One region of the Priestia sp. FSL R5-0597 genome, then DNA from elsewhere that is predicted to be linked to it. Evidence: a T-box and tRNA genes for the amino acid it is inferred to sense, from the RefSeq annotation. Region 1 holds a T-box; the other holds one or more tRNA genes.

Evidence for each region. The T-box of region 1 lies ahead of thrS (threonine--tRNA ligase). A T-box ahead of a tRNA ligase gene usually reads a tRNA of that ligase, here a tRNA-Thr.
Region 2: it has a tRNA-Thr gene. The T-box ahead of thrS (threonine--tRNA ligase) is inferred to sense a tRNA for this amino acid. The anticodon was not compared.

Annotation. Positions count from the first base shown of each region.
Region 1 covers NZ_JBBOUZ010000001.1:2,360,027-2,370,846, reverse strand. The annotation lists gene MKX72_RS12025 (MMPL family transporter) at 1-1,895, opposite strand, end outside; gene MKX72_RS12020 (MarR family winged helix-turn-helix transcriptional regulator) at 1,892-2,353, opposite strand; gene MKX72_RS12015 (MFS transporter) at 2,609-3,817, shown strand; gene MKX72_RS12010 (amino acid permease) at 3,885-5,285, opposite strand; gene MKX72_RS12005 (hypothetical protein) at 5,675-5,878, shown strand; gene thrS (threonine--tRNA ligase) at 6,050-7,267, opposite strand; T-box leader at 7,321-7,549, opposite strand; T-box leader at 7,589-7,815, opposite strand; gene MKX72_RS11995 (sulfatase-like hydrolase/transferase) at 8,215-9,957, opposite strand; gene MKX72_RS11990 (hypothetical protein) at 10,122-10,322, opposite strand; gene MKX72_RS11985 (cell wall hydrolase) at 10,465-10,820, opposite strand, start outside.
Region 2 covers NZ_JBBOUZ010000001.1:3,683,096-3,693,915, forward strand. The annotation lists gene MKX72_RS19385 (ABC transporter permease/substrate-binding protein) at 1-1,146, opposite strand, end outside; gene MKX72_RS19390 (ABC transporter ATP-binding protein) at 1,146-2,096, opposite strand; tRNA gene MKX72_RS19395 (tRNA-Thr) at 2,362-2,434, opposite strand; gene MKX72_RS19400 (aromatic ring-hydroxylating dioxygenase subunit alpha) at 2,645-3,697, shown strand; gene MKX72_RS19405 (DHA2 family efflux MFS transporter permease subunit) at 3,730-5,253, opposite strand; gene MKX72_RS19410 (TetR/AcrR family transcriptional regulator) at 5,519-6,421, shown strand; gene MKX72_RS19415 (ATP-binding protein) at 6,506-7,780, opposite strand; gene MKX72_RS19420 (sulfite exporter TauE/SafE family protein) at 8,052-8,816, shown strand; gene MKX72_RS19425 (cation:dicarboxylate symporter family transporter) at 9,050-10,402, shown strand; gene MKX72_RS19430 (hypothetical protein) at 10,430-10,820, opposite strand, start outside.

The sequences.
Region 1 (10,820 bases):
TTCATCACTTCTGCTGGAAGATAAATACCCGTATCTCTAACTGTTGAGCTGTCACTCATGTTATCAAGCATACCTGTTGCTTTTGTTAAGCCATCTGAGATTTTCGTTAGCCCATCATTTGCACTGTCAACACCTTCTGCTAATTGATTGATACTGTCTGATAGGGTTCCGACTTGGCCTTGCTGAGCTGAAAGATTCTCATTTGCTTGTTGAAGACCGGTTTGAATGGTAGTAAGCTGTTTGCTGAGTGCTGCAAGCTGAGGAACCGCTTGCTGCACATTTCCTGTTGTAGAGAGCTGAGTGCTGACAAGCTGCAGCTGTTGATTAACTTGAGCTAATCCGTCTGCGGCAGGTGCAAGTGACCCGCCAGATTCTTTAGAAGCAGAACCCGTTTGGTCAGCTATTTGATTTAGCCCTTTTTCAATATCACTTAATCCTTTTTGTACATCTCCGATTCCTTTAACAGCATCTTTGATTCCGTCTGATACAGAGCCCAGCTGTGAATTAACATATAAATCATCAATCTTTTCTCCGGTAGGCTGTGTGATTGTCATAACAGAATCCACGTGATCCACTTTTTCAATTGCTTTGCTTATATTTCCTAAATACGGAATAACATCCGCCTTTGTTAACTCTTTATCTCCTTTAATAATAACATTGACAGGAAATGCTTTTCCTTCTCCCAGTGCGTCACTGATAGCATTTAGTCCTTTTATAGATTTATAATCACTGCTTATTTCAGCAGTAGAATCAAACGATACTTTTGAGTCATACGTTACAATAAAAGGCACGGTAATAATCGCTGTAATGACTAAAAATACGAACGGTCGCGCTACTGCCTTTCTTCCTAAAAACCCCCACAGCTTATTATCGCTATGAGAAGCCACTTTTTTAGACGGCCAAAATAATTTTTCTCCAAGCGTAACCATAAAAAGTGGCAGCAAGGTAAATAAAATCACTAGCAGCACACCAACTCCCACTGCTACGCCAACGGCCGATTGGAAAATAGCAAACTTGGCAAATCCGATGGCTGCAAAACCAATAAATACGGCAATTCCGCTGATGAATAACGTTCTTCCTGCTGTACGGTAAGCCGTGATCGTGGCTTCTACTTTATCATGTCCGTTAGCCAATTCTTCACGGAAACGGTTAAGTAAAAGAATGCAGTAATCCGTACCTATTCCAAACAAAATAGCTACTAAGAACGTTTGCGTGAACGTTGAGATTGGAAAATCGACATTTTTAACTAAAATACCTAGTAACGATTGACTGATTAAGTATGTGATTCCCACAATTAAAATAGGAATAAACGGCGTCACGACTGAACGGAAAACGAGTAGAAGCAAACCTACAATCAAGAAGATAGTAATAAACTCGGTTTTCTTTAACCCTTCTTCTGAACTGTGTGCAAAATCCTGATTAATAAGAGATGCACCTGTTACATATGCCGTAACGTCTTTTGGCACGCTGTCATAAATCTGATTCGCTATTTTTTCAACTTTTTCATCCGATCCACTGACAGTAACCGGAACTAAAACGGTTTTTTTATCTTTAGACATTAATTGGTTACGAACATCTTGATCATCTGTTAAAGGCGTTGTAACATCTTTTACACCTTTAATTTTCTCTGTCTTATCAATGATTTTCTGTATTTGTTTCTCACTATCTTTATCTAATGCGTTATCTAGCTTGATCACCATGCTGATGGTGTTACTGTCTTCCCCGGCATTTTTGAGAATTTGGCTGGCCCTAGATGAAACGGCATCATCAGGAAGCTGAGACTGTCCTTTTTCACTTGCGAGCTTTGTTAAATTGGGTGCCGTTAGCATCAATATGACCGTTAAAGCTAAAATAAAGGCCGCAATCACCCATTTAAATTTCACAATAAATTTCATTTTTTGCTTTCCCCTTTTATAGTTAACTTTTCTTTTGCCATTGTAAGAATTTCAATAAATGTATCTATTTTTTCTTCTTCTACATCATCAAACAAATTCTCAATGATACTAAAACACGCGGCATTTCCGTCATGTATTACCTTTTCTCCTTCAGCCGTAATCTTAATAAGCTTAGAACGTTTATCGCTCTCTAGTTCATTAGTGTCCCACTCCACAAGCCCTTTTTCGAGCAGTTTTTTAATTCGATTCGAAATGGCACTTTTATGAACACCTTGCAAGACAGCGAGACTGCCAGGTGAAGATGGACCTTTAATCATTAAACTATTTAACAAATCAAACTGCTGCCTTGAGACATGTTCGAAGAGGTTATGGCTCAGCTCTCTGTGAATGACTTCTGTTCCTACAAACAGCACTTCTTCAAAAAGTTCTACAGCTTGATATAGCTTGCTTTTCGTCACTTCTTTCCCTCCTTTGCTCATTTAGTTTATAGGTATAAACTATTCAACTTTAAAAATAGTTTATAGGACTAAACTTTATTCTGTCAATAAATTTATGTCTGACTGTCTTCATATATGATAAAGATAAACGGAATCCCGAAAGATACCGCTTACATCAGCTTTTTTGGTTGTCAAAGCTCAATCACTTAAGTATTATTAGTAATTGACTTCTTTTCAAGGAGATATAAATTTTATACACAGAAAGGGTGATCACACATGAATACAACGCATACTAATGAGCAGGTCAGTAAGAAAGATTCCTTTCCAATTGCTCTTATCTCGTTGACTCTTGGAGCTTTTGCTATTGGAATGACGGAATTCGTTATTATGGGGATACTGCCTAACGTTGCAGAAGACCTTCATGTTAGCATTTCGACTGCTGGTCAGCTAATTACGAGCTATGCTTTAGGAGTAGCGATTGGCGCGCCAATTTTAACCATTTTTACTCATCGACTTCCTCAAAAGCTTCTGCTTTGTTTACTCATGCTTTTATTTATTCTCGGAAATGCGATTGCTATTATTGCACCTAACTATGGAATTTTGATGGGAGCTCGTTTAGTTACGGCGTTATGTCACGGTACTTTCTTTGGAGTAGGCGCTGTTATTGCTTCACGGCTCGTACAACCGCATAAGCGAGCAAGTGCTGTTGCAACGATGATGGCAGGTTTAACCATTGCAAATATCATCGGCGTTCCTGTAGGAACATTTATTGGCCAACACTTAGGTTGGAGAGCTTCGTTTGGGGCTATTACCATTATGGGAATCATTGCATTTATCGGTATTATTCTGTTTATCCCAAAGCTTGGTCAAGAAAAATTAACGGGTCTAAAACAGCAGTTTGCTGCTTTTAGCCAACCAAAACTTCTTGTGATGCTTCTTTTAAGTGCAATAGGGTGCGGTAGCTTATTTACTGTATTTACGTACATTACACCGCTTCTTGAAGACGTTACGGGAGTAAGTGAACACAGCGTTACGTGGATACTTGTATTGTACGGATGCGGCGTTACGCTTGGAAATGTTGTTGGAGGAAAGCTTGCAGATTGGAAGTTAATGCCTTCGGTTGTAGGTATCTTTGCTTTTCTTTGTATTGTGCTGACTATTTTTACGTTTACTGTCAAAAGCCCAGCAGCAGCGATTATCACGCTGTTTTTCTGGGGAGCAGCAGCATTTGCTGTAATGCCTGGTATTCAAGTGAAAATTATGAACTTAGCACAGGAAGCACCTGCTTTAGCTTCTACTTCGAATCACTCATTTGCTAACTTAGGAAATGCTTTTGGCGCCTTTTTCGGAGGCGTAATTATTAACCATATGGGACTTACTTCACTTCCTTGGGTTGGCGCCATTTTTGTAGGAACGGCTTTTGTTATTAGCACTTGTCTGTTTATTGTGGAAACACGCAAAAAACATAGTGAACAATCGTCCTAACTGTCTAACAACTGAACAAAAAGCAAAAAAAGAGCCTTTCTTGGATGAAAGGCTCTTTTTTTTGCTTCTAACTCGCTTTTTTCATTTCTTCACTTGTTAATCGACTGTGTTTACGAGAATAACCTATATACACAAATATACCAAGCACAATCCATATGCTAAAATATAGCCATGTTGTTTTAGGAAGATTAATCATTAAAAATAAACAAGACAATACAGATAAAATTGGTAAAACCGGGACAAACGGCATTGTAAATCCACGTTTTAAAGTTGGGTGCGTTTTGCGTAAGATGATAATGCTGACGCCCACCATACCGAAAGTTAAAAGGGCTCCGATATTTGCTAAATTCGCAAGTTCTTTTAAATCGATAAATCCTGAAATTAACGCTCCGATAATTCCTACTAGCCAAGTGGAGAGAGTCGGAACTCCCGTTTTCTCATTTGTTTTAGCAAATGCTTTTGGTAGCAAGCCGTCGCGGCTCATTGAGAATAAAATTCGTGTTGCTGCATAAATGTAGGCGAAAATAACAGCCATAATTCCAATTACAGCTCCTGCAGCAATAACTCCTGCCACTGCATTTTGTCCTACTGAATGAAGAACATAGGCCATTGCTTCTGGAACATTCAGTTCCTTGTAAGAAACAACCCCTGTCATAACAAGGCATACCGCTACATAAATAATCGTGCAGATCACGAGTGAACTAATAATTCCAATTGGCAAATTGCGCTGCGGGTTCTTTACTTCTTCTGCTGATGTAGATAAAGCATCAAAACCTAAGAAAGCAAAAAATACGGCCGCTCCCCCTGTCACAACCCCTTCAATTCCATAAGGCATAAAAGGAGTCCAATTAGACGGCTTCACATAAAAAGCCCCTACAATAATAAAGAGAAGGATAATAAATAATTTAACAAGTACCATAAAATTATTCACTTTTTTACTTTCTTTAGTTCCCCTTGAAAGCAGCCATGTAATAAGAAGGGTAATACAAATAGCAGGAAGGTTCACCAGGCCTCCATTTGCAGGGATCGTAATCAATTCTTTTGGGAGTGAAAAACCAAAGCCTTCTAAAAAATTATTAAAATAAGAAGACCATCCATTTGCTACTGCTGACATCGTTAATAAATAGACGGAAAGCAATGTCCATCCCATTAAGTGTGCTACCACTTCGCCGATGGTTGCATATGTATAGGTGTAAACGCTCCCAGATACAGGTATAGTTGAAGCAAATTCCGCATAGCACAGCGCTGCAAAACCGCATACAATAGAAGCCAGTATAAAAGAAAAAATAACGGCTGGCCCCGCATCGTTAGCAGCTACTAAGCCTGTTAACACTAAAACCCCCGTTCCTATTACGGCTCCAATACCAAGAAGAGTCAAATCGAATGCCCCTAATGTTTTGACTAGAGATTTGTTTTGACTTTGTTCTAATAATTGCTCGATTGACTTCTTTTTAAATAGTTTTCCCATTGCACTCTCTCCTCTCTGTTGCCACTCATCCATTAAAAAACTTAAAAATGACGTCTTTTCCTATTTGACTACGCGTTTTTACTTCAGATACAGAAGTAATTATATAGAAATAATTACTAACTTGTCTATTAGTATACTAATATCATTATATATATTTCAAGAGTTTTTGTAAGCGATTTCTTAATCTCTCTCTATTTTGGCTTTATCAACTAAATAAAGAAATCATCGTTGTGATTATGTATAATAAGTTTGAATAAAATTAATATTCTAAAAAATAAATCGATTTATTTCCAGATAGTTTTTTTCGGTACCTATCTTCAAATATAAATTCCTGACATAGGGATTATTTACAGAACGATGAATGTTTTACCTTAACGGGTGTTATAATGATGAAAACTGAAGCGTATGAAGGGCGGAGAGAGATGCTTAACTTACTTATTGGCTGTATTTTACTAGCATTAGGAGTGTACTTTATGTTTAAATTTCTTTTTTATTCTCCTTCTAAAAAGAAGCGAGGTCAGCAACCTATGAACAAATTGTCAAATGGAGATTCAGCTCCATCAAATGCAAACGATTCGAATGGGATAAGATAATTTTTTTCACAAAATACCGGCGTTTGTCTAAGGCAAAAGTTATACTGCCGATATATAATATCTTATACCCTTCTAGTTCAATATTCCCTTCATTTTGGTGTAAGACAAGATGAAGGGAATCACTATCCGACTTAAAAAATCGGATTTTTCTATTTAGCAAGGTAAATGGCCTCAATAAACTCTGTTTGAATCCATTTCTTTATTCAAGTGTACAGCTGCCTCTTCAACACTTACTGTTCCAATGTTTTTCTTCCCGTGCTTTCGCATAGCAAGCGATTTATTTTCTACTTCTTTATCTCCTATTACGGCCATATAAGGAACTTTGAGCATTTCGGCTTCTCTAATTTTCAGACCTATTTTTTCAATACGATCATCCACTTCAACACGATACCCTTGTGACTCCAGCTCGTGTTTCACCTTGTACGCATATTCCACATGCGGCGGTGCAATAGGCAAAAGCTTAAATTGAACTGGAGCTAACCAAAGAGGAAATTGACCTTCATAATGTTCAATCAAGATGGCCATAAAACGTTCAACGGAACCGTATATAGCGCGGTGAATCATTACAGGACGATGCGGTTTATTGTCTTCTCCAATATACATACAGTCAAACTTCTCTGGCATTAAGAAATCAAGCTGAACTGTTCCGCACTGCCAGCTGCGGCCTAAGGAGTCTAAAATATGAAAATCGATTTTCGGCCCGTAAAAAGCCCCGTCTCCTTCATTCACCTGGTAGTCTAATCCTTTTTCATTTAGCACAGATTGAAGCGACTTTTCCGCTTGATTCCATGTTTCAATATCTCCCATAAATTTTTCAGGACGTGTGGATAGTTCCACTTTGTAATCAAAGCCAAAATGTGAATAAAAGTCATGGATAAACGCTAGAATGCGGCTAATCTCAGCTTCGATCTGACTGAGTTCTACGAATAAATGAGCGTCGTCCTGTGTGAATGACCGGACTCTTAGCAGTCCGTTTAAAGAGCCCGAAAGCTCGTGACGGTGAACCAATCCAAGTTCTGCGTATCGAATCGGAAGTTCTCGATAGCTTCTTCGCTTGCTGTTAAACAATAAAATGGCTCCCGGACAATTCATCGGTTTAATCGCATAGTTTTGTTTGTCAACATTTGAAAAATACATATTTTCATGATAGTGCTCCCAATGCCCTGATTGTTCCCATAGCTCCTGTTTCATCATGATGGGAGTTTTTATCTCTTGATAGCCTGCTTTGTAATGCTTTTGTTTCCAGTAGTTTTCTAACTCATTTCGAACAATCATTCCGTTAGGTAAGAAAAACGGCATACCAGGAGCTTCTTCCATCGACATAAACAGCTCCAGTTCTTGACCTAATTTTTGATGATTTCGTTTTTCTGCTTCCATTTGTTTTGACATGTTCATTCCTCCAATATGTTTTTATTCAACAAAAAAACCGCACTCATCCCTAGTAAAGGGACGAATGCGGCCGTGGTACCACCCTAATTCCGTAAAATACCTGTATGCATTTTACGCTTAAAAAGATAACGGTTTTACCGGTTGCAGTTTCAGTGTATACACATTCCCCGCCGCAGCTCCAAGGTGGTAAATTCATTTCGTTTTCTAAGGGTTCTCAGCCAGTGACCCTACTCTCTGTAAAGAAAATCCAAAAATGATTCATGTCCTTTTCAATGCTTGTATATTCATTTTTTCTACATAAAAAACCGCACTCATCCCTAGTGAAGGGACGAATGCGGTCGTGGTACCACCCTAATTCCGTAAAATACCTGTATGCATTTTACGCTCAAAAAAGATAACGGTTTTACCGATTGCAGTTTCAGTTATGCACATTCCCTGCAATAGCTCTAAGGTGGTAAATTAGATGATTTCTTAAGGGCTCCCAGCCGCTGACCCTATTCTCTGCGAAGAAAACGGCACCTAATTCATGTCCTTTTCATTGCCAAATAATGTTTGTTAGTTGTTAAAAGTGATTATAGTGTATAAATTTTACAGAAGTCAAGAAATAATTTTTATTTTTTAATATTATAGAATTAATTTATGCTTAAATTCCCGAAAAGTTACTTAGGAATATATGGGCTTAAAAAGTTTTTTATTATAATATTAACACCTGCATTTTATTTTGTTTTTACCTTTATTTTGTAAAAATAAAGGCAAAAAAGAAAGATATTACAAGCACTTATTTGCTTTATCTAAGTATTATTAACGAATTAAAATCCAGTACTGCTCAAATCAGAATAAGTAACATAGCACGAGTATCATCAGTTTTTTTATTTATATACTAAAATATTAAATATACCTTTTTCTACTTACACCAATATTAGGCTTGAACTCGTCGAAACTATTTTTTATCTATCTTTAGACGGAAGCCCCTGGTACATGCTTCCACTTTGCGGAAAAATCCGTTTTTTCCTGAGTTGTTCTTTAAGAATAACATCAAGCTGCCGCTGAATTTTCCTTGTTTCATTTGTTGAAAAATACGGGTAAGCCAAATTTACTGTTTCTAACGGATCCTTGGTCAAATTGTACATTTCAATTTGATCCGGAACCGATGTTTCTTTAAGGTTAGTAAGATCTACCGGGTAACTTTCATATTGCTCTCGGTGGATGACTTCATCTTTTTCGTTAGGTGCTGACCGAAATTGCGGATTATCATGGTATCGAGCGTATTTCCAGATTTCCTTTCCTGCGGCTGATTGAAACTCCACAATGACCGCTTGAATGTGATTAGGCTGAACGACTGACGGATAGCTTTCTCCTAAAAAATTTGTTTGGTGAAGTCTTTTTGTGGGGTCATCATCCGTCATAAAGAAAATCGGTGCTTTTTCTTGATGGAGCGATGTTTCTCCTCGCAACGTTCCTGAGAGGTCTCGCCCAACAAATGGATGTACTTCCGTATGACTTTTTTGCAATTGCTTTTGAACAGCGGAAACATCGATATTAGCCAAGCTAAGCATTGTCGGGATCAAGTCAACATGACTAGTCAGCAAGTCTGTACGTTGATAACTAGGAAACAAATGCTTGTTATGAATGAGAAGCGGCACGTGAATCGACTCTTCATACATGTTGTACCATTTTTGATGTAGTCCTCCGTGAGCCCCAAGCAAATCACCGTGATCCGACGTGAAAATAATAATGGTATTGTCATAGAACGAAGATTGTTCTATAGTCTGAAGGACTTTCAAAATTTGTTTGTCAACATTTTTTTGAAGCTGATAATATAAGCGCCGGTAGAAACTAGAATTTGGCGTCGGCTGCAGCGCTTTTGGGTAGATGTATTTATAGCTGCTTTGAGCGCTAGGCTTCGTTTGTAAAGATTCTCTAATAGTAGGTGGCGGCTCGATGTTCGGAATTGTCCCATCAATAGAAAACTGAAACATAGCAAGGTGTTTGGTGATCGCTCCGAACAGCGCAATGTCATGCGGGTTCACAAACGAAGCTACCATGAGCCAAGGCTGCGCAGTCTTTTGATATTCTAATCGTTGAATAAGCTCTATGATTTCCTCTGCATATATTTCGTCTCGTCCACTCACTCCAATGGCCGCAGATGAACCAGAATTGTGCGGGTTTCTTCCTTCCGGCTCTGGACCAATCCACCCTGAAAAACCAAACTTTTCAAGCTTATTAGCCCGTTGATAGAGGCGCTCTTTTTCTGGATCCGGTATTCCTGTTTGCATCTGGTAGCTAGAAAAAACGTTATGTGTTCCTGGAATTAAGATGTTCTCATCAGAAATATGCCATTTTCCTTTATAAAAGGTTTGATACCCAGCCTGCTTAAAATAATCTCCCATCGTTGGGACGGTATTAGGCTGCAGCCAAAACATATCAGGATCTTGTGACTTCTTTGCGATACCTTGCGTTTGGGTCACTCCGTGCAAGGAAGGGTACTGCCCTGTAAACAATGTAGCTCGACTCGGTGAACAGGCTGTAGAACCGACGTAGTGACGAGTAAACCCCATTCCATGCTGTTTTAAAAATTCATGTGCTTTTAAATGTTTTTTTCGCCACTTTTTTACTTCTTTACTTTCATATACGGGTGGAAATCGTTCTTCGTCCACCATAATCAACAAAAAATTAGGCTGCTCTTTCATGTTTACTCCTCCGCGTGTTTATCAAATGTTCTGTATTGATAAACTATGTAAAAAGTACTTTTTTCAGAAGAACGGAGTAAGGTTCATGTCTTTTTATACCCAAACAAAAAAAGACTTAGAGGATTTCTCTAAGTCTTTCATAACGCGTTTCAATACGATATTCCTTATTTTTTGTATGCTTTTAGCTGCTGATTTCGTTTATAGGTACCCATTATACTAGGTATACCTACAATTATGCTTATCATAAAACTCCACATCATGTAGCGCCAATCCCCTGTAACAAGCGCTACTCCCATAAAAAAAATGAGCTGACCAACAAGAGCTAACCATGAAGCTACCCAAGCAAACATCATATTCTCTTTCAAGTTATCACCTCATATTTTTAATTACGAATGACTTCTTTTATTTTACCATAAAATTCTAATTCCGAAGGTTGTTCTACTGTTTATGCTATGTACATAACTAAAAAAGCTAATGACAGCACGTAGCTAGCCATTAGCTTTTTTATTATTTTGCAAATACATGATGCCCTATTTTAATTGTTTCTTGCTTTTGGCGCAGCCATTGATCTCCCGTTTTATCAGGATTAAAGAAGAATAATGAACCTTTTCCTTGACCTTGGAAGTTAATTGCTTCTTCTACAGCTTTTTTTGAACCTTTGTCTGCAGGTTTATTAATTTGACCGTTGCTGACTGGGCTGTACTGACCTTTTTGATAAATAACGCCTTTTACAGTGTCAGGGAATTTGCTGCTGTCGACTCTATTTAATACAACTGTTGCCACGGCTACTTTGCCTGCGTACGGCTCTCCTTTGGCTTCAGCTGATACAAGACGAGCTAATAGTTCTTTATCATTTTTATTTA
Region 2 (10,820 bases), 1.3 Mb from region 1:
GCCGTCTTCACGATCTTTAAACTCAAGCGTAAATCCTGCTTTTACTTTATCTGTTGCATTTGCCAAATCTGAAATATTCGTTAGATTATTTTCTTTGGCAAATTCTTTTGTCACGGTCAATGTGTACGTATTATTAAACTTCATTGGATCTAAATAGACAAGCCCGAATTTCTTTTTAAATCCTTCTTTTGCCTGCTTGTACACCTGTGTTTCATCTTTGCTGTCCGGCTGTTCCTTTAGATGCGTCACAATGGCTGTCCCCGTATATTCAGGGTACAAATCAATTTCCTTGTTACGCAGAGCCTCAAATACAAATACCGTTTTCCCAAGCGACGAACGAAGGTTTACTTTCATATCGGTTTGATCTTCAATTAATTCTTTGTACATATTGATTAAAATATCTTGTTCTGCGCCAATTTTCCCTCCGATAACAAGGTCTGGTTTTGTTGCGCTCATTGCTGCAAACGGAGAAACAAGAATAAGTATTAATACGATGATCATGATGAACGAGCGTTTTTTGGACCCTTTTTTAGCAGAGTGTTCAATCGTTCGCAGAATTCCATCAAAAATAAGCGCTAATAATGCTGCTGGAACGGCTCCTAATAAAATCAAACTATTATCGCTTCGGTCAATACCAAGCAAAATTAAGCTTCCGAGTCCGCCTGCTCCGATAAGAGCCACGATTGTCGCTGTACCAATAATGAGTACCATCGCTGTGCGAATTCCGGCCATAATGACAGGAAGCGCTAGAGGAAGTTCTACTTTGATTAATCGTCTCCACGAGTTCATCCCCATGGCTTTGGATGCTTCAATTAAAGATGGGTCCACTTCTTTAATTCCGGTATATGTATTTCGTACAATAGGAAGAAGCGAATATAAAAACAGTGCAATAACCGCGGGAAAGGTTCCAATTCCGACAAGAGGAATCAGTAATCCTAATAAAGCGAGTGAAGGAATGGTTTGCAGTACGGCTGTTACGCCAATGATCGGTTCAGCAATGCGGTCATGCCTCGTTAAGTACAGTCCAAGCGGCACTGAAATTAATACGGCGATCACAAGAGCCAGTACTGAAATTTGAATGTGTTCAAGAAGAGCTTGAAACAGGGCATCTCCTCGTTGATCTAATAATGTGCTTAGTGCATTCATTACAGCGTTCCTCCTTCTTTCGTTTTATCAGAAAGAAACGCTAATAGAGTTTTGCGCGTTACAACGCCAATGCGTTTGCTCCCTTTTTTCACAGCTATTGCTTCATGGTCGTAAAGGGCGTCCATTGCCTGCTGAACAGTGGCGGTTGAAGCTAGCTCTTCAGTAGGTTCTACGTCTGGCTGTTCACTTTCTTTGACAAACATATCCAATGTCTCAAATAAAGTATTTCCTTGATTTCCAATAAATGTTTTTACAAACTCATTTTTAGGCTTTTGAATGAATTCCTCCGGGGTGCCAACTTGAACGATTTCCCCATCTTTCATCAGGCAGATACGATCTCCAAGCGTCATGGCTTCGCTCATATCATGCGTAACAAACACAAATGTTTTTTTGATTTTTTCTTTTAAGCTAATAACATCTTGTTGAAGCTGTTCGCGGCTTAACGGATCGAGGGCGCTAAAGGGTTCGTCCATTAAAATAACGGGGGGATCAGCTGCGAGGGCACGTGCTACACCTACACGTTGCTGCTGGCCACCTGAGAGCTCAGACGGCTTTCGGTTTCGATATTGCTTTGGGTCTAGTCCTACCAAGGTAAGCAGTTCATCAATACGCGTTTTGATTTTGTTTTTCTTCCAATGCTTCATCTCCGGTACAATGGCTATATTCTCAGCAATGGTCATGTGAGGAAAAAGAGCAATCTGCTGTAGCACATAACCAATGTTCCAGCGCAGCTCATGTATGTTGTGGTCCAATACGAGCTTATCTTTTATGTATAGTTCTCCTTCGGTAATATCATGAAGACGGTTAATCATTTTTAAGGTGGTTGTTTTCCCACATCCACTCGGACCAATTAAAACGAAAAACTCTCCTTCTTTTATTTCTAGATTAATATTTTTCACGGCGGTCGTACCGTCTGGATATTGCTTTGACACATTCTTAAACGTAATCAAATTATCGTTCACACTCCCTGTTGAAATTTAACCCCTAGTTTCGTGTACCCAATACTTAGAGGCAATAAACATTCTTTTAAGAATATTTCTAAATATGATTCATAAGACATAGTGGAAAAGATACACATGTTTTCTAACAGCCTCCTAATAAGGCTATCAAACTGTTAAAGTTTTCACAAGGCGGGGAAGAATAATTCGGAGAATAAATTTAAAGCCAATCCAAATAAAAAAACCTTCTTTCAACAAGAAAGAAGGTTTTTGAGTATGCTAGCGACAGGGATCGAACCTGCGACCTCTTGCTTACCATGCAAGTGCTCTACCTACTGAGCTACACCAGCGTCTTGGAAAATTATATCACGTTTAAATTTATTTAGGAAGCGCTTTTTAAATTTTTTTTATTGGTATATTCTCTAATTTGAGTCTTCTGAAATTCGCACTTTCTACAAAGTTCCATATTTCATGTTAGAACTTCTTACATAAATTGTGTGAATTTTCTTTTTTTATATTACCCTTAGTAAAATAGCTTACAAAAGAAGGGAAGAAAATAGATGGAACAACAACCAACCATGACAAAATCAAAAACGGCAACTCCCTACCCAAGAGACTGCACGTTCAGCCTGGAAGATTGGACGACGCTTGCTAAGTATTGGTACCCCGTCGCACGCTGCAGTGATGTAACAGAAAAACCAACGTCCGTAAAATTACTAGATGTAAATCTAGTTTTATACCGCACCACACACAAAGTTGTAGCGGCACGTGATTTATGCGTTCACCGAGGCACTCCGCTTAGCATGGGCTGGGTGGAAGATGATGAAATTGTCTGTCCTTACCACGGCTTCCGCTACGCAACGGACGGCGCATGCACGTCAATTCCAGCTCACCCTGACGCCAACATTTCTCCCCGTCTCTGTATGGCCGTCTATCCAGTTATTGAACGATATGGATTAGTGTGGACGTCCCTGACAGGAGAACAAGATAACCTGCCTTATTTCGATGCGTGGGAGGACCCTGATTTTCAGCAAATTGTTTGTCCGAGCTTTGATATCATGGGTTCAGCCGGTCGTCAAATGGAAGGCTTTTTAGACGTAGCTCATTTTGCTTGGGTTCACACAGACACATTTGGTGATCGAAACAACGCCTTTGTGCCTAAATATAAAGTAAGCGATACAGACTATGGGCTTCATGTAGAATATACGAGCACCGTGAGCAATTATTCCAAAGAACAGCAGCATTTAAATCCACCTGATTTTAAATGGCTTCGCGTCTTTGATGTTTATCCCCCGTTTACAGCTACGCTAAAAGTATACTTCCCAGAAGGCGCAGAGCTGTGGATTATGAATGCAGTCTCTCCTATTTCAGCCCGCGAAACACGTTTATTCGCGCCAATCGCTCGAAACTTTGACAAAGATTCTCCCGTTGAAGGTGTGTATGACTTTAACCTTCGCGTCTTTGACGAAGACCGTGAAATGGTTGAAAACCAAAAACCTGAAGACTTGCCTTTAGACCTGCAGATGGAAGCGCATATTATGGCTGATCAAACGTCCATCGGTTACAGGAAATTATTAAAGAAAATGGGCTTAAGCTTTAGATATACAAGCTAAAAAAAATCCCCGCTGTCTCAGCGGGGATTTTTTTATTTAGCAAACTGCTCGCGTGCTGCTTTTTCCTTTATCACTTCATCTTCACTTGCCGGCGTTGCGCGTTTCATGAAGAATGAAAGAATTAAGGCAACCACCACTAGGACTACTGAGACAGCAAACGCATCGTTAATCCCTTGTACCATTGCCTGCATCCCAATCTGTTCTTTCATTTGAGCTGCCCCGGCTGCGGTTGCATTAGCTGCTCCTGCTCCGCTCATTGCATCTTGAGCGAGCTCTTTTGCATGAGTAGCTGTACGGTTTGACATCACCGTTACTAAAAGAGCCGAACCAATAGCTCCCGATACTTGTTGAAGCGTATTGTTCATCGCAGTACCATGCGGATTAAAACGCTGCGGAAGCTGATTTAATCCGTTTGTCATAACCGGCATCATCACCATAGACATTCCGAACATACGAAGCGTGTAAAGCGTAATGAGGGTTGTATAGGTCGTATCAAGCTCTAAGTTACTGAAGAAATACGTCGTAACGGCTGTAATCGTTAGACCCGTTACAGCCAATGCACGCGCTCCGAATTTATCAAATAATTTTCCGGTAATCGGTGACATCACACCCATTAGCAGCGCACCTGGAAGCATTAGTAATCCTGAATGAAGCGGAGAGATGCCTCGTACCGTTTGAACATAAATTGGCATTAGCAGCATGGCTGAGAATAATGCCATTGTGATCACCATCGAAATCGTTGATGATAAAGCAAACATTGGATATTTAAAAATGCGGAATTCAAGCATCGGTGTTTTAAGCTTGAACTGACGTGTAATAAATAAAATCAGAGCCACAGCTCCTACGATAATGGTACCGTATACTTCCACAGAATCCCAGCCTTTATCCCCTGCTGAGCTAAACCCGTATAGAAGTCCGCCAAATCCAATTGTAGATAGCAAAAGGGATAAAAAATCCAAATTGATTTCCACTTTTTCTTTTTTGTCTTTTAATAGGAAGAAAGCGCCTATTAATACAATGGCTGCGATTGGCGTAACAAGGTGGAACAGCATTCTCCACTCATAGTGTTCAATTAGCCATCCTGATAATGTAGGACCAATTGCCGGAGCAAAAATCATAACTAAACCGAAAATCCCCATCGCAGCTCCGCGTTTTTCTAATGGAAAACTTGTGAGCAATACGTTCATTAAAAGCGGCATCATAATAGCTGCGCCTGACGCTTGAATAATACGAGCGGTTAACAAGACCGAAAACACGGGCGAAGCACCTGCAAGTATTGTTCCTGCTGTAAATAAAGTCATCGCCGTTAAAAATAAGCCTCTGACAGAATAGCGCTGAATTAAAAAAGCGGTAGTTGGAATCATAATACCATTCACTAACATATAACCAGTAGAAAGCCACTGGACAGTTGACGTTGTCACATCTAAGTCTTTCATAATAGACGGCAGCGCCACATTTAATAACGTTTCATTCAATAATGAGATAAAAGCGCCAATTAACAAAATAGCAATTATGCCATAAGGCGGCTTTTCCATTTGATTTATCGATCGACTCATTATTGTACCTCCTTATACTTTAGGTTCATTTTTTTAGACACGTGTTCTACATAGAGTATATTATACTGTGAGTTCAATTTATGCAAGTGAAAAATCTTACGTTCACGTTCTTTATTTTCTCAACTTTTTTAGTCCTATAATCCTTTTATACCAATATATTGTAGTGATATCGTTCAGTTTTCCGAAAAGAACATTTGTGTAAACGTTTTAAATCATGTATCATAAAGTTGGACCATGAGTCTAATTTTACATTTAGGTGATAATAATGAATAATCGAAAACAGCAAGTTGTAAAAAATGCACACCATCTCTTCGTTGAAAAGGGATTTCAAGCTACATCCATTCAAGACATCATTGATTATAGCGGCATTTCAAAAGGAACATTCTACAACTATTTTTCTTCAAAAAATGAATTGTTAATCGCTGTTTTTACCTGGCTTCATACAACAATTGAACAAGAGCGCAATCAGCTGCTGGTTGGTAAAAGTCTGACCGATGTAGATGTATTTATTAAACAGATCGATGCGCAGATGAAAAACCATCACAAACATAAATTTTTTACGTTACTTGAAGAAGTATTTGTTTCTAATGATCCTGATTTAAAAGCATACATAAAAAAAACCCAGTTCATTGAAGTAAACTGGTTCTACAAACGGTTTATTGATTTATTTGGACAAGAAAAGAAACCTTATCTGCTAGATTGTGCAATTATGTTTCTTGGCATGCTTCACCGCAACTTTCACTATAACTTTATGGTCAATGGTACAAAGACTGATCCCCATGAGATTATAACTTACAGCGTTAAGCGTCTGCTTCCTCTTGTAGACGAAGTAGCAAGTTCAGGAGACATTTTGCTCGATCCGCAAACGATCAAAGAATGGCTTCCATCTTGCCCAAATACTAAAAATCAAATAGAACAGGACATTTCCGCAGCACTTATCGATTTAAAAAAGCAAGCTCACAAACAATTTACGGATGAATTCGAACGTCAAAAATGCACAGAGCTTATTAGTTTTATTGAAGAAGAGATGTTTAAACAATCAAATCCACGCAAGTTTGTTGTGGATAGTGCCCTTCATTCATTAAAGCAGCTGCCTGTTAACAACAGTAAAACGAACCTAGAGGAACTGCAAACGATGATTGATCAGTATGTGAGTGAACTTCATTAAAAAATCCGAATGCGTTTGATTCTCCCTCAAGAATCAAACGCATTCGGATCTTCCTTCAACTAAATAACTTTTGTCCCAGTCTCTTTACTCACAAAGGGGAAATTGAAGTGAAAAGCACGTTTCTTTTCCTTTTACGCTAGACACACTTACTTTTCCCTTCATATAATGAATAATACTGAAAGATACCATCGTTCCAAGCCCCGTACCTTTTTCTTTTGTTGTAAAATACGGTTCGCCTAACCGGTTGATTTGTTCTTGCGTCATACCGCAGCCTGTATCCATAATATCAACGATCACAACTCCGCCTTCTTTTCCTACTTTAATAGTTAACGTGCCTCCGTTTTGCATGGCTTCAATACTATTTTTAAATAAGTTGATTAGACACTGCTGAAGCTTTCTTCTTTCTCCCATTACGAAGAACTTCACTTCTTCATCGAATGTAAAATCAATCGCGACTCCGTTCATATTGGCAAGAGGCGTCATAATATGGGTGACGTGATGAATTTCTTCTGACATATTCATTTTTTCATTTCGTTCCGGAGCGGAATTGGCAAACAGCAAGTAATCATCAATGATTTCTTTTGCGCGGTCTAGTTCATTAATAGCAATCGAAATGTAGCGTTTTTTAGCAGGTTCTTTTTCATCTTCTTGCAGCATTTGCATAAATCCTCTGCTTGCAGTTAGAGGATTTCGCACCTCATGAGAGATGCTGGCAGCTAAATGACTGACAATTTCTAGCTTTTCTGCTTTCATCAGGCGCTGCAGCACTAATAAATTTGCCCGTATCGCTTCCCACAGTATGGTAATCACAAACATGCCTGCCACATCTAAAACAGCGAACTGAACCCACACGCTAATAGGAATGCTTGTTACGTGTAAGACAAAAATAGATACAAGCATAGCTAATAAAGAACCAATTACACTAAGACAGGTGCTCACGATAATTCTATTTTTTAATGAGAAATGTAAAAAGTATTTTGTTATGAAAAATAAAGGAATGGATAAAATCGGCAGAGCAATTAATGTTGATAAAAACCCTACATCATACCCGCCAATTAGCAAGCGCAGCAGTAAAATAAAGACGAAAAGCAAGCTTCCTAGCGGCCAGCCTCCATATAACGTTCCTAAAATATAAGGAATTCTTCGTAAATCCATTCGATAGTCATCCGGGACATAAGCTCCGTTAACCGGAAACAAAAGGCAAAAGGTAATAGCTAAAATCGGAAATACCGCGATATAGTGGTCTTTCCACCAATGAACTTTTTTAGCATACTTGATCAAATAAAACATCTGCACTAAAAACAGCGCCAATAAAATAAATAAAAAATTAATTAACAAATCTTTCGTAACAAAACTCATGCATTCACCGGTCTTTCAAATGAGATAAAAATAAACTCTTTTATTGCATTTACATTTGTAACACAAATTAGAGCGTAATCATAGATAAATAAACGTATTCTATTTACTTTTTTATAACTTCCTATGACTTTATCGTCCGTTCCCTAAAATAGTGAAGACTAAGAAAACCTTTTCAACTTCACTAAAAATATTCAGAATTTTATTTACATATGAGTTACAATGCTCTATAATCAGATCAATGTACTTGGTTTTGAGAGTAGGAGGACAAAATATGGAACTATCAATTACCTTAATGGGATTATTCGTTGGAACCCTTGTAGGCTTAACGGGGGTTGGAGGTGCCGCTTTATTAACACCTTTACTGATTGTACTCGGCATTAACCCTTCCATTGCCGTAGGAACAGATCTTGTCTACAATTCTATCACAAAATTATTCGGAGTCGCTCAGCACTACAAACAGCGAACCATTAACTTTAAATTAGCAAAATATTTAGCTTTCGGAAGTATTCCGAGCGCTGTGCTGGCTATTGTCACACTTCATGCATTCCCATCTTTTCACGAGCATCAAGAAACGATTATTAAGCACGCTCTCGGGTACGTCATGACGCTGGTTGCCATCTCAATTATCTTTCGCGTCTTTTTTGATAAATTAATTCGCCCAAATCGGTTTCAGGAAATGGACTTAAATCAGAAAAAAGGATTAACAATCGGAATTGGCGTAGTCTTTGGGTTCATTGTCGGACTAACATCGATTGGTTCTGGCTCATTATTTGCCATTGCAATGCTGTACTTATTTAAGTTAAAAACATCTGAGCTGGTTGGTACTGATATTGCACATGCGTTTCTTCTCGTTACGGTGGCTGGTATTTTAAATGCAAGCTTTGGAAGCGTTGATTATATGTTGACTGCTAACCTATTAACTGGATCTATTCCGGGTGTGTTACTCGGAAGCCGTTTATCAACGAAAGTGCCTTCAAGACCGCTTCAAGCCATTATGGCGACCATCATTTTAATTAGCGGAATTAAACTAATTTAATAAATAAAAAGCACATGCCTTTGCATGTGCTTTTTATTAGTTTTTTTAAAGATCTACATTAAAAATAATAATGTTTGAAACCACTCCCTTCCCTTCTTATACACTTCAACTAATATTTTTATTGAATTTTAGTCAAAGAGACCAATGACACCTCAAACAACCTTACGTTAAAATGTAAAAAAACATAACATCTATTGTAACATCAAAAAAATTGTACGACGAAGGGAGAACACATGACACAAACAGCGGCAAAAAGTAAGCAAAAACCTTTTTATAAAGGTCTTTTCTTTCAAATTATGATGGCAATTGTACTTGGCGTAGCCGTAGGATATCTATGGCCAAGCTTTGGAAATGCTGTGAAACCGATTGGAGACGGTTTTATTAAGCTCATCAAAATGCTGATTGCTCCTCTTATCTTTGGGGTAGTCGTTGTCGGAATTGCCAAGGTTGGAAACATTAAAACAGTTGGGCGTATCGGTGGAAAAACCATTCTTTACTTCGAAATTGTCACAACATTCGCTCTACTTATCGGTCTATTAGTAGCAAACGTAATGAACCCCGGGGCCGGTATGAATGTTGACCCTTCAAGCTTAAGCACAACTGAAGTGGACGCGAAGACAAACGGCTCCGAACTTCCGAGCGAAGGTGATTTTTTTCTTAATATGATTCCAGACAGTGCAGTTGGTGCTTTTTCAAACAACTCCATGCTTCAAGTGCTTTTAATTTCGTGTTTGTTCGGAATCGCTCTTGTCCATATAGGTGGAAAAACAGCGGAGACCCTTCTACACGTATTAGAAAAAGTAAATGATGTGTTATTTAAAATTATGGGATACATCATGAAGTTAACGGCTCTTGCCACGTTTAGCGCCATGGCATTTGCAGTCAGTCAGTACGGTCTTGGAACACTTGCTGCATTTGGAAAGCTATTTATCGCTATGACAATTGCTTGTCTAGCATTTGTTCTTGTTTTAGCTGTTATTTTACGAACCTATTTAAAATTAAGCTTGTGGAAAGTTATTCTATATATACGAGAAGAAATTATGCTGGCATTTGCTACGGGTTCTACTGAAGCCGTTATGCCGCAGCTCATGGATAAATTTGAACAAGCAGGATGCAACAAAGCAGTCGTTGGCCTTGTTGTGCCTACGGGCTATTCGTTTAATCTAGACGGTGCTTCTATCTACCTGTCTCTTGCTCTCGTCTTTTTAGCACAAGCAACGGGCGTGGACTTGAGCCTCACTGATCAGCTTTTAATGCTTGGTGTTCTTCTTCTTACGTCTAAAGGAATGGCTGGCATTCCAGGATCAGCTTTTGTTGCTCTTTCTGCTACCGCAGCAGCAACCGGATCCATTCCGGTAGCTGCCGTTGCTCTGATGCTTGCTCCTGATCGCTTTATGGGTAATTACCGGACCACAGTTAATATTATTGGTTATGCGGTAGCTGCTTTTATTATCGCACGATGGGAAAATTTATTAGACCTACAAAAAGCCAATGATGTGCTGGACGGAAAAATTACGTATCAGCCCAAAAATGCTGAAATTTCTCTCCCTGAGAGTATTCCAGCAGCCAATGAAAAAGCATTTTAATAAAAAAAATTCCTGGCCGAGACAAGTCTATTTTACTTGTTTTTCGGGCAGGAATTTAATTGTTACATGAAAGGCCTTTTGCTGAAATTTATTTTCTTCCAGTATTTTATATACCATTTGTTTAATCGTTTCTTGCGTTTTGGCATCAGCTGAAACGGAAGGCTCCATATACACATCCAGCTCTACTCTGTCTTTTGAATAAAGGGAAGAATTCACACCCCTTGATTCATAGCCCGCTTCAGTTAAACCGCTGCTGATTTTATGCCAAATATCCAGTTTGTCCATTTGTTTAATAACAGGCTTTGCTTCTTCGTACACTTGTGCTTGCTGAGTCTTGGAAACTTCTTCTTTTTTAATAAAAACTGCATATCCTGAACCTACTATTAAAAACGTCATGATAGCAAATGCTCGCATTCTT